Regions from separate parts of the Pedobacter sp. R-06 genome, predicted to be linked through region 1. Evidence: riboswitches for the same ligand, from Rfam matches in the RefSeq annotation. Region 1 holds a riboswitch; each other region holds the start of a gene.
What was found. A riboswitch is a leader RNA that binds a small molecule or an ion and turns the genes downstream of it on or off. The one in region 1 is predicted to bind S-adenosylmethionine.
Positions count from the first base shown of each region.

Region 2: another riboswitch for S-adenosylmethionine. It lies ahead of ACN9MR_RS06290 (transferrin receptor-like dimerization domain-containing protein); the one in region 1 lies ahead of ACN9MR_RS11675 (SusC/RagA family TonB-linked outer membrane protein).
Region 3: another riboswitch for S-adenosylmethionine. It lies ahead of ACN9MR_RS09360 (O-acetylhomoserine aminocarboxypropyltransferase/cysteine synthase family protein); the one in region 1 lies ahead of ACN9MR_RS11675 (SusC/RagA family TonB-linked outer membrane protein).

Region 1 is NZ_CP183977.1:2,853,364-2,855,566, forward strand. Features, by position in the region: gene ACN9MR_RS11675 (SusC/RagA family TonB-linked outer membrane protein) at 1-1,098, opposite strand, end outside; SAM riboswitch class I at 1,419-1,525, opposite strand; gene ACN9MR_RS11680 (TlpA disulfide reductase family protein) at 1,662-2,203, shown strand, end outside.
Region 2 is NZ_CP183977.1:1,484,098-1,486,300, reverse strand. Features, by position in the region: gene ACN9MR_RS06290 (transferrin receptor-like dimerization domain-containing protein) at 1-832, opposite strand, end outside; SAM riboswitch class I at 908-1,012, opposite strand; gene ACN9MR_RS06285 (hypothetical protein) at 1,278-2,203, opposite strand, start outside.
Region 3 is NZ_CP183977.1:2,270,206-2,272,408, reverse strand. Features, by position in the region: gene ACN9MR_RS09365 (hypothetical protein) at 1-231, opposite strand, end outside; SAM riboswitch class I at 440-550, shown strand; gene ACN9MR_RS09360 (O-acetylhomoserine aminocarboxypropyltransferase/cysteine synthase family protein) at 815-2,146, shown strand; gene ACN9MR_RS09355 (homoserine O-acetyltransferase family protein) at 2,191-2,203, shown strand, end outside.

The DNA.
Region 1 (2,203 bases):
AGGTACGATCCCCACCTGTTTCAGATTATTGTATGAAATCCGGTAATCGTATTTTTCACCGGCATCTGCAACCGATACCCCATTATTTAATGAATATCCGGTCTGGAAGAAATCGCGCACATTGTCGGGATGCGCCACAAATGGAACGGCTACTCCCTTCGAATAAAATTGCGGAATTAATCTACCATCCAATTTAGGCCCCCAGCTTTCATCTACTCCATCGTTAATGCCTTTACCTGCACCATCTACATAGCTAAATTTGCCTTCCGACCCCTGACCGAAGGCATTTTGATACACAGGCAGCGTAAGCAAAGTTTCTAAAACCGCGTTTGAGTTGATGGCAATGCCTAATCCTTTTTTCGATTTACCTGTTTTGGTTTTAATGAGGATAACCCCTGCTGCAGCCCTCGAACCGTATAGTGCAGCGGCATTTGGTCCTTTTAACACACTCATCGATTCTATATCTTCGGGATTAATATCCGAAATGGTATTGGCATAATCTCTCGCCCCTGCCGAATTTAACTGAGAATTATCTACCGGAATCCCGTCAACCACAAATAATGGCTGGTTATTTCCGGCAATAGATGTTTCCCCCCTGATGACCACACGCGAAGAACCCATGCTCCCCTGGCTATTGGTTACCCTAACACCGGCTATTTTTCCGGCCAGTGCATTTACGAGGTTGGATTCTTTAGCTTCGGCTAAATCCTGTCCTTTTAATTCCTGAACAGCATAACCAAGCGATTTCTTCTGTCTTGAAATACCCAATGCCGTAACCACCACCTCATCAAGCGCATTATCGCTTGACTGAAGAATGATCGAAATGGGGCCAGCATTTTTATTGATCTGTATTTCCTGGCTCTTAAAACCGATATAAGAAAATACCAAGGTGCCCTTATCTGGTGCATGAATAGAAAAAGCTCCTTTTGCATCAGAAATGGTGGCTTGTTTGGTTTCTTTTATTAAAACGGAAACACCAGGGAGTGTTTCACCATCTGCCGATTTCACCGTTCCGGTAACCGTTACATCCTGAGCAGAAAGCTTTTGCGCCAGGAACAGCAGCAAGATAAACGTTATTGATTTTAAATTTTTAAACATATTGTGTAGTTAATTAGTTAAAAAGGGATAATATTTTTGGGCAAAACAATTCCACTACGACTAAAACGTATTTGTTTTTAAAAATAAAAAGGAATGGTTAGCCTAAAGAAGCCTGTTAAAATGGAGCGGTTTTAACAGGGCATACGCATTCGGAAGTATGCATTAAAGTTTGTATTAATGGCTTTTAGCTCGTCTGTTTTTTTCATTTGAATAATTTTCTTTAACCATATTTACTTTTCAAGCATGCGTCGGGGCAAAAAAAAAGCACCCCATAAATCAGAAGTGCTCCATATATTCTTATAAGGATAACGCAAACAACTGACTTAACTACCCCAGATTCATCTGAGATGGAATTAGCACCATTTCTAAAAATTAGATGGTTGCTAAGGCTTCACAGGGCCATTCCCTCCGCCTTTCTTGATAAGTATTTTAAAATAACTGCTGCAAAGGTATAACTTATTCCATTTATCCTATAGTTTTTATAGATTTTTATTGAAATATTTTTTCTTTGCCAATAACATCCATATCTTTGTCTACCAATTTAGTCGTCAATACACATCCCAATGAAACTAAAATCCCTTTTAACAGCCATATTGGCCATATCAACAACTTTTATCTATGCTCAGGAACATCCTGTCTTCGCCAATAAGCAAGCAGCAAAGGTTCAAGAGAAAAAACAAAAAACCTTTGTCGCCCTCGGTAGCTGGCGTGGAATAGCTAAGGTAAAGGAAGGATTAGAGATCCCTTTTAACTTCGAAATCAGCGAAAAAAGTGGTCAGCAGAAATTATATTTCCGTAATGCTGAAGAAAGTTTCGAAGGTGGTCTTGTAAAACAAACAGCCGATTCGCTTTTCGTAAAACTGGATCAGTTTGATAATGAACTTGCATTTGCGATAGATGGTGACCAATTAACAGGTACATTAAGGAAACAAGATAAAGCGGGCAAACCTTTGGTAATTATTGCCGAACGAAAAAATTACCGCTTTAAAACGGCAGACAAACCTGCAACTGCTGATTATTCTGGCACTTATGATGTAGTTTTTAAATCGCCAAATGGTAAGGAAGAAAAGACAGTAGGTTTATTTAAGCAAACTGGTAACAAACT
Region 2 (2,203 bases), 1.4 Mb from region 1:
CATCATGATAACTGATGGGCTGAACCGGAATTTTAAGAATCGTTTTGGCATCTGCCCGCTCCAACCTTTTGGCATCCTTTGTAGAACCGATTCCAGGCGTCAATGGATCACCAGGGTAAATTACCATATCCATTACCGATCCCCGTTGAACAGCAAATTCTGGCTTGTAGGCGCCCTGTGGGTATACATCGCCTTTCACAAAACCATCATCTTTTGGATCTGAATAAATGATACAGCCCACTGCACCATGTTCGTAAGCTATTTTAGGTTTAGTGCCCCGCCACGACCTGCCATATTTTGCAATGACAATCTTGCCTTTTACGCTGATGCCTAAACGCTCCAACTTTTCATAATCAGCTGGCAGACCATAATTCACAAAAACAAGGCCTGCACTTACATCACCATCGGCACTCCAGGCATTGTAAGGAGGCAATTGCCCTTGCTGTGCGGTTGCTGAATCTTCCTTAACAGCCTTTTCTTCAAGCGATGCGCTGTATTTGTTGCTCCCTAAAAGTTCTACCGATCGGGTTTTAGGTGTTGGAAATAAGACATAATAAGTCTCTATTTCTGCATCCCAGCCATAGCTTTTAAACTTTTTCAGTACAGATTCTGCTACCGTTTTACTGCCCTTCGCGCCCAAGTGATGGGGAGTGGCAGAAAGCTCTTTTATGGTCGCCCCTATATTTTCTTTATTAAGTCCAGCATCAAATTTCTGCTCAATATCACGCTGTATCGGAATGTTCTGAATTTTAAATCCACTCAGTTTCTCCTGCGCCAATAAAGGAAGCCAGAGCAATTGAATAGCCGTGAAAAAGGTAAAAGTTTTCTTCATTTTCTGATTTTTTAGGGGTTCTTTACCAGAAAAACTTTGAGCGACCTCAAAATTAGCATGCGGATGCGCATAACCAACTTATCTTCTCCACCCTTGGGTAGAAAGGAATTAGCACCTTTTACAAGTGTATAGGTTGCTCAGACGTCTTAGGGCCCTTCCCTCAGTCTTTCTGGATAAGTATTATATAATGACGCAAAACTAAAAATAATAATCTAGTATTCCTATAGGAATTATATTATTTATTTCGGTTGTGTAGTTGATAGTCCCACTTTCTGAGAAGCAGAATTGGATCCAATGGTCGTTTTCGCATAGCGAAACCGAAATGGAGATGTTCTAACAGCCTTAAAATCAGAGATTATATTTAGTATTTTGATGTGTTTTTTAAAGTGGATGGAGGATTAACAGATTAAACGCTGGAAAGTGTAGATACTATGCTTACAGCAACCTATTTGATCAAATAGAGCTTTTGATCATTATTTGTAAACAAAGCGTATTGTAGGTTATCATTTGTGTAATACATATACGCATTGATAGGCTCAACAGGCTGTACCTTGTTTTTAGAAAGCGTACCAATATTTTTCCCATCAATTTCTACGGATGAAGTGTGCGATTCTTCATCGAGGTACATAAACTCTTTCAACTTCAGGGTATCATTTTTAAAAATCACATTGGTAAAAAGGTATCCCGGATACAGCATCTTGGTGAAACCGGGGGCATTCCCTCCCCCACCAGAAAAGCGAACCTTTTCCAATTTTAACCTTTGAAAATATTGGTACCTGATGTTCGCTGTTCTGATCATCTCTCCATCAGGGCCGTTTTGCTTAGCTGTCTGCTTGAAAAGATTGTTCCATAACATTTCCTGCAGGTAAGACATTGAAAAATATTTATGTATATCTTCAGTAGTGTAAAACTGAAAGCATTCATCACAGATAATATAGGTGACAATAGCATAGGTGAACACCCCCTGCATAGTTTGCGGTCCATCTCCAACCTTTTTTTGGGGAAGAGGACTATTAAAGTTATAATCCACATAAACAGCTTTGGATTGTTTGGCGATATTGGCCAGTTGTTTATGTTGCTTCTCGCCATCCCAATCAAAACCGGAATTTTGTGCAATAATTCTGATCGGCGTTTTAGCGCCATTAAAACTCCACCTATAATATTGGTGTGCCTGCTTATCTACGATAAAACCCTTTAAAAATACAATATCCTCCGGTCTGGACATTAACTTTAGCGTATCGGCAACATTCCCGTCAGCACTGATTTTAATGAAAGAATTTTCTCTTTCTCCTGAAAAGCCAGAGACGATAACATTGTTCTCTGATGTTAAAAAAAGTTCGATGTTCCTTTTGCTTTCTAGTAAAAGGCTCA
Region 3 (2,203 bases), 580 kb from region 1:
TGAATTAATAAAATCAGGCAGTTTTTCGCCTTCTCTGTTTACGTCTTCAAAATTAGTGGTAATGGCAGCAGGTTGCTTTAAAAACTTGTCTACACCTAATGCTTTAGCACCCTGAGCAGTGCCTACTTTTAGTAATTTATCTTTTAAGCCTCCGAATTGAGCGTTTACATTATTTAAACAAGCTATAGTAAATAACAGGCCTAAACATAGGGATTTTGCATTTCTCATCATAATTAATTTAGATAGGTATCACAAACTTAGAATTTTAAGCGTTAATTCAGTATTAAAATTTCAGATTGTCATCGCACCATAAAAATACAGAATTCATTTTCAATGAGTTAACGTAATTTCAAAATTTTATTTTGTGGATTAAAATTAAATTCAGACATTTGGAATATTATTTGGCAGATAGCTAAATAAAAGTCAATCTTCACGGGTTGATTTATAAAGAAGTGGCGAGAGACTGGCTCGATGACCCACTGGCAACCCTCAGAAAGAGAAGGTGCCAATTCCTGACCGGATAACATGGTGTTATTTGGAGATATAAATTAGAACTGATGAAAACATTAAATCTTCAATCGCTAAGCGAACCCAGTGCAAACCTTAAGCAGGTAGGACAAGCTTCTATTTCTTTTATTTGTTGCGATATGCGTGCGTTTACTTGTATGTGCTGTTGCATACAGTAATTTAAAAATCTTCCTTTTTTGTTTCTTTCAAATTGGAAGGTCCCGGGAAATCGGGATACGCCCTGCTAGGTTTTAGGATTATCCTAATTTCTGCTATCTAATCACATCAACTAAAAAAAATAGAAATTATGTCAACATCATATAAATTTGAAACTTTACAATTACACGCTGGCCAGGAAATAGATCCAACAACAGGATCAAGAGCTGTTCCTATTTATCAAACCACTTCTTATGGATTTAAAAATGCCGAACATGGGGCTAATTTATTTGCACTAAAAGAGTTTGGCAATATCTACACCAGGATTATGAATCCTACCAATGATGTTTTCGAAAAACGTATTGCAGCTTTAGAGGGTGGTGTAGCTGCTTTGGCGGTGGCATCGGGACAAGCCGCTCAATTTATAGCGTTAAATAATATATTGGAGGCTGGGGATAGCATCGTTTCTTCATCTCACATTTACGGAGGAACCTATAATCAATTCAAAGTAGCTTTTAAGCGCTTGGGTATTCATGTCGATTTTGCAAATCCAGATGTACCTGAAGAATTTGAAAGCAAAATTACTGATAAAACCAAAGCAATCTATCTCGAAACCATTGGCAACCCGGCATTTAGTGTACCTGATTTCGAAAAAATTGCCGCAATTGCAAAAAAATACGATCTACCTTTAGTGGTTGACAATACTTTTGGTGCAGGAGGTTATTTGTTTAAACCATTGGAACATGGCGCCAATATTGTTGTAGAATCTGCAACGAAATGGATCGGCGGGCATGGAACAAGTATTGGCGGTGTTATAGTTGACGGCGGAAATTACAACTGGGGCAATGGAAAATTCCCCCAATTCTCTGAGCCCTCAGAAGGTTATCATGGTTTGGTTTTCAGCGATGTTTTTGGTATCGGCGGACCATTTGGCAACATCCAGTTTATCATCCGTGCCCGTGTGGAAGGATTAAGAGATCTGGGACCTGCCCTATCGCCTTTCAATTCTTTTCTTTTATTACAAGGATTAGAAACTTTATCGCTCCGCGTTCAACGCCATGTAGATAATGCATTAGAATTAGCAACCTGGTTAGAAAACCATCCATTAGTTAAAGAAGTTCAGTACCCAGGCTTAGCCAGCAGTAAATATAATAACCTGGCCAAAAAATATTTAAGTAATGGCTTTGGTGCAGTTTTATCTTTCGAATTAACCGGAAGCAAAGAAAATGCAACACAGGTAATCGATAACTTAAAACTGGTATCCCACCTGGCCAATGTGGGTGATGCAAAAACGCTGATCATTCAGCCATCTGCCACAACACACCAGCAATTAAGCGAAACAGAACAGTTAGCTGCAGGGGTAAAACCGAATGCACTGAGGGTTTCGGTAGGCATTGAGCATATTGATGATATTAAAGCCGATTTCGAACAGGCATTTGCAACCATCAATGCTACAGTTCCGGCAGAGCATTTACAAGCCTAAACCCAAACCCCTTAGGGGCTTTTTAACAACAACAACATTACAAGATGCATAACAGTA